2 regions of the Pseudoxanthobacter soli DSM 19599 genome follow, and region 1 is predicted to be linked to the other one. Evidence: predicted binding sites of a transcription regulator. Region 1 holds the regulator's gene; the other holds the start of a gene.
What was found. The regulator PhoB, encoded in region 1, activates phosphate uptake and scavenging genes when phosphate is short. The targets are predictions, from matches to a motif close to TGTCATNNANCTGTCAT.
Positions count from the first base shown of each region.

Region 2: a site for PhoB is predicted at 1,313-1,329, ahead of BUF17_RS22840 (arsenate-mycothiol transferase ArsC). Genes of this name have one in related genera too.

Region 1 is NZ_FRXO01000003.1:92,179-94,377, reverse strand. Features, by position in the region: gene BUF17_RS08065 (YceI family protein) at 100-762, opposite strand; gene phoB (phosphate regulon transcriptional regulator PhoB) at 996-1,691, opposite strand; gene phoU (phosphate signaling complex protein PhoU) at 1,741-2,199, opposite strand, start outside.
Region 2 is NZ_FRXO01000002.1:88,689-90,887, forward strand. Features, by position in the region: gene nth (endonuclease III) at 1-693, shown strand, start outside; gene BUF17_RS22840 (arsenate-mycothiol transferase ArsC) at 713-1,165, opposite strand; gene BUF17_RS04885 (VOC family protein) at 1,372-1,770, opposite strand; gene BUF17_RS04890 (MAPEG family protein) at 1,987-2,199, shown strand, end outside.

The DNA.
Region 1 (2,199 bases):
GCCGCTGCATCGGGGGTGCCGCGGTGCGGTCTCGCCGCGCTTCCTGTGATCAAGAACACCGCCCCGCGGGATTTCATCCACGCGCGGCGGCTTTTTTCTTCATCCCTGCCGGGCGCCGTCTTGCCTGGCGCCGTCTTGCCTGGCGCCGTCTTGCCTGGCGTCGTCTTGCCGGGCACCGCTCAGGCGGCGGCCGTCGACCGAGAGGTTCAGCACCACCTTGTCGGAAAAGGCCGGGAAGCCCGCCGTCATGCCGAAGGCGGTGCGCATCAGCGTTCCGGTCACGCGAAACTCGGCGCTGTCGCCACCGTGGCCGGTGAGGTCCACGCTGAAGCGCTCCGGCACCGTCTGGCCGCGCAGCGTCATCAGCCCCTCGATGTCGGCGCTGGCGGGGCCGGTGCGCTGCACCGCCGTCGAGCGGAACGAGATCACCGGATAGGCGTCCGCATTGAACGCCGCATCGGACCGCAGCACGCCGTCGAGCAGCGCGATGCCGGTCGTCACCGAGGCCGCGTTCACGTCGAACGTGACCGACGACCGCTCGGCATGGACGGGATCGAAATCGATGGTGCCGGAAAAGCCGGTGAAGCGGCCGGAAATGCCGGGGCCGACCGACGCCGCCACGGAGAAGGCGACGTTGGTGCCGGTGCCGATGGCATAGCGGCCGGCGAGCCCGGAAAGATCGTCCGCGCGGGCGGCGCCGGCGCCGATGGCGAGAACGATGAGGGCGGGGGCAACGCACCGCACGGCAAAGCGGGATTTCATCGCAGCGCCTTTCACTGGCGCGTCGTGCCTGCGACCCTCCGAATGCGGGCCTTCAGCGGCGGCGCCAGATTCAAGAGCCTCTCGCAGCGGCAGCGGGCCAACCCGGCCCGGCGAACCCGCGCGTCGAGGCAGCGGCAGCCCCGAAGTGGGACCGCCTCGCGATGAAACACCCGGCAGGGGACTTTATTCCCGCCCGGATGCGGATTTTACGGTCGTCAGGGTGCGCCGCCGGCTCACTTCGCCGCGAACTGGTCGTCGAAGGCGTAGCCGGAGCCGCGCACGGTGCGGATCGGGTCCTTGGCCTTGCCGCGGTTCAAGGACTTGCGCAGGCGCCCGACATGGACGTCCACCGTCCGCTCGTCGACATAGACGTCGTGCCCCCAGACCCCGTCCAGCAGCTGCTCGCGGGCGAACACGCGGCCGGGGGAGGTCATCAGGAACTCGAGCAGGCGGAACTCGGTCGGGCCGAGGTGGATTTCCCGGCCGCCGCGGCGCACGCGGTGGGTCTCGCGGTCGAGTTCGAGGTCGCCGGCCTTGAGCTGCGACGACACCACCTCCGGCTTCGCCCGGCGCAGGATGGCGCGCACCCGCGCCATCAGTTCCGGCACCGAGAACGGCTTGACCACGTAGTCGTCGGCGCCAATGGCGAGCCCGCGCACCCGCTCGGCCTCCTCGCCGCGGGCGGTGAGCATGATGATCGGCAGCCGCTCGGTCTCTTCCCGCGCCCTCAGGCGCCGGCACAGCTCGATGCCCGAAAGGCCCGGCAGCATCCAGTCGAGCAGCACCAGGTCGGGCTGGCTCTCGCGCAGCCGGATTTCGGCCTCGTCGCCGCGCATGCAGGCTTCGACGGCGAAGCCCTCCGCTTCGAGGTTGTAGCGCAGGAGGAGGCTCAGGGCCTCCTCGTCCTCGACGATCATCACCGACGGCATCGGCGTCTTTCCCGGATGTGCTTGGGTGGTTTGCGGGTCCGGCAGGCCCTCAGGCCTTGCCGGTTTCGGTGCTCGCCGCCGTCGCCCGCGCCTGTTCGGCCTTGCCGAACTCGACGGAGGTCAGGCTGCTGTTGTCGAGCTTCGGACGGTCGAGCGCGGGCTGCTCGCCGGTCACGAGATAGTGGATGTTCTCGGCGATGTTGGTGGCGTGGTCGCCGATGCGCTCGATGTTCTTGGCGCAGAACAGAAGATGCGTGCAGAACGTGATGTTGCGCGGGTCTTCCATCATGTAGGTCAGAAGTTCGCGGAACAGCGAGGTGTACATCGCGTCGATCTCGTCGTCGCGATTGCGCACCGCTTCCGCCGCCTCGACGTCGCGGGCGGTGTAGGCGTCGATGACGGTCTTGATCTGTTCGAGCGCGATCTCGGAGATGTGCTCGACGCCCAGCACCAGCCGCTTCGACTGGTACTGGCCGTTCATGGCCACCACGCGCTTGGCGATGTTCTT
Region 2 (2,199 bases), on a different contig from region 1:
AAGGCGAACACGCGCGCTGCCGAGACCGCCGCGAGCCTCGGCGGCGTGACCGCCTATTCCCCGGCCGAGATCGAGGCGATCTTTTCCCGCTTCGAGGCGGCGGACCCCGATCCGCGCAGCGAGCTCGTCTATTCCAACCCGTTCACGCTGCTGGTGGCGGTCGTTCTCTCCGCCCAGGCGACGGATGCCGGCGTGAACAAGGCGACACGCGGCCTGTTCGCCATGGCCGACACCCCCGCCGCGATGCTCGCCCTCGGCGAGGACAGGGTGCGCGACGCGATCAAGACCATCGGCCTATTCCGCAACAAGGCGAAGAACGTGGTGGCGCTGTCGCGCATTCTGGTGGAGCGCCATGGCGGCGAGGTGCCTGCGAACCGCGCCGCGCTCGAAGAGCTGCCGGGCGTCGGGCGCAAGACGGCGAACGTGGTGCTCAACGTCGCCTTCGGCGAGCCGACCATCGCGGTCGATACCCACATCTTTCGCGTCGCCAACCGCATCCTGCTGGCGCCGGGCAAGACGCCGGACGCCGTGGAGGAAGCGCTGGAGCGCATCGTGCCGCCGCGCTTTCGCCAGCACGCCCACCACTGGCTGATCCTGCACGGCCGCTATACCTGCGTCGCCCGCAGACCGCTCTGCGAGCGCTGCATCATCGCGGACCTCTGCAAGAGTCCGGAGAAGGTGCTGGCCGCCTGAGGCCCCGCAGCGGGATCGCTCAGGCCGGCACCATCAGGCCGCCGGCCGGAGCGAACCGCGCGCCGGCGAGCGCGTGATCGACGCGCCGGCGCACCGCATCATAGGCCTCGGCGAAGGCCCGCCGCCCGCCCTTGCCGAGCGGATCCTCAATCAGCCACGCCAGCCGCCGGGGCGGACTGCGCCACGCCGGCTCGGCGACGCCGAGCACCTTCGGGCCGAGCGCCACCACCACGTCGGGCTCCGGCGCGAGGTCGAACGCGAACAGTTCCAGCGGCTTCGGTTCCAGCCGCTCGGTGGAGAGGCCGGCGCCGGCCAGCGTCTCCAGCGCGCGCGGATGGACAGTATCGGCCGGCTCCACGCCGGCGGAGAAGGCACGGAAACCCGGCAGGCCGAGATGATTGAGGTAGGCCTCGGCCATGATGCTCAGCCCGGCATTGCGGGCGCAGACAAACAGCACCGACACGCGACTCACGGCATTTCTCCTCGGGATGGCCGCCCCGGACAGCCGGCGGCGGTTGGCGCCGGCAGCCGCCACGACCCGCAACTCAGCGCCGGGACGAGGGGGCCGCGGCCGGGAAGAAACCCGGCCGCCGCGGCACCGGTCGGATAGTCCCGTAAGGAGACGAACATATGACATCCGCCGGCAACCATGTCGGCCGTGGGCCGCGCCAACCCCGCTCAGGCCGGCGGGGTGTGGCAGACCGCCTCGATGTTGCATCCGTCGGGATCGAGCACGAACGCGCCGTAATAGTGGGCGTGGTAGTGCGGCCGAAGGCCGGGGGCGCCGTTGTCGCTGCCGCCGGCAGCCATCGCCGCCGCGTAGAAGGCATCGACCTCGGCCCGATTCGCCGCGGCGAAGGCGATGTGGATTCCGGCCGCGCCGCCCGCGCGCCCGCCCGTGCCGATCCAGAAGAACGGCTTGCCCTCGGTGCCGAAGCCCGCGTGGCGGTCGGTGCCGCCGGTCATCTCGGGCGTCACCTCCATCTGCACGGCGATGCCGAGCGGTTCGAGCGCCGCGCGATAGAACGCGATCGAGCGCCCGAAATCGGAGACGGTGATGCCGACATGATCCATCATGGACTTCGTCCTTTCTTGTTTTCTATGGAACGGCCGCCGGACGGCGCAGGCGCCGAAAGGCGGGGGAGTTAAGAATAGCGCTGGAACAAATCAGAAACATTTGTGTAGCATGATGCGACAGCCGGCAAGGGGGCTCCGCCGCCCTCCGCCGGAACGACCGGGATAACGCCGCCTCCGCCGCAGGCGGGACGAGGGCCTTCACAGGAGATCGCGCCGATGACCATCGCCGACTGGACCATCGCCGCCGCGGTGTTCCTGACCTACATCGTCATGCTGCCGGCGAAGCTCGACCCGTCGTTCGACAACCGTGACCCGCGCGCCTGCCACGCGGCGCAGAAGGGACTGCGGCGGCGGGCCTATTCCGCCCACCTCAACGGGTTCGAGGCGCTGGTGTTCTTCATTCCGGCCGTGCTGCTCGCCGAGTTCCGC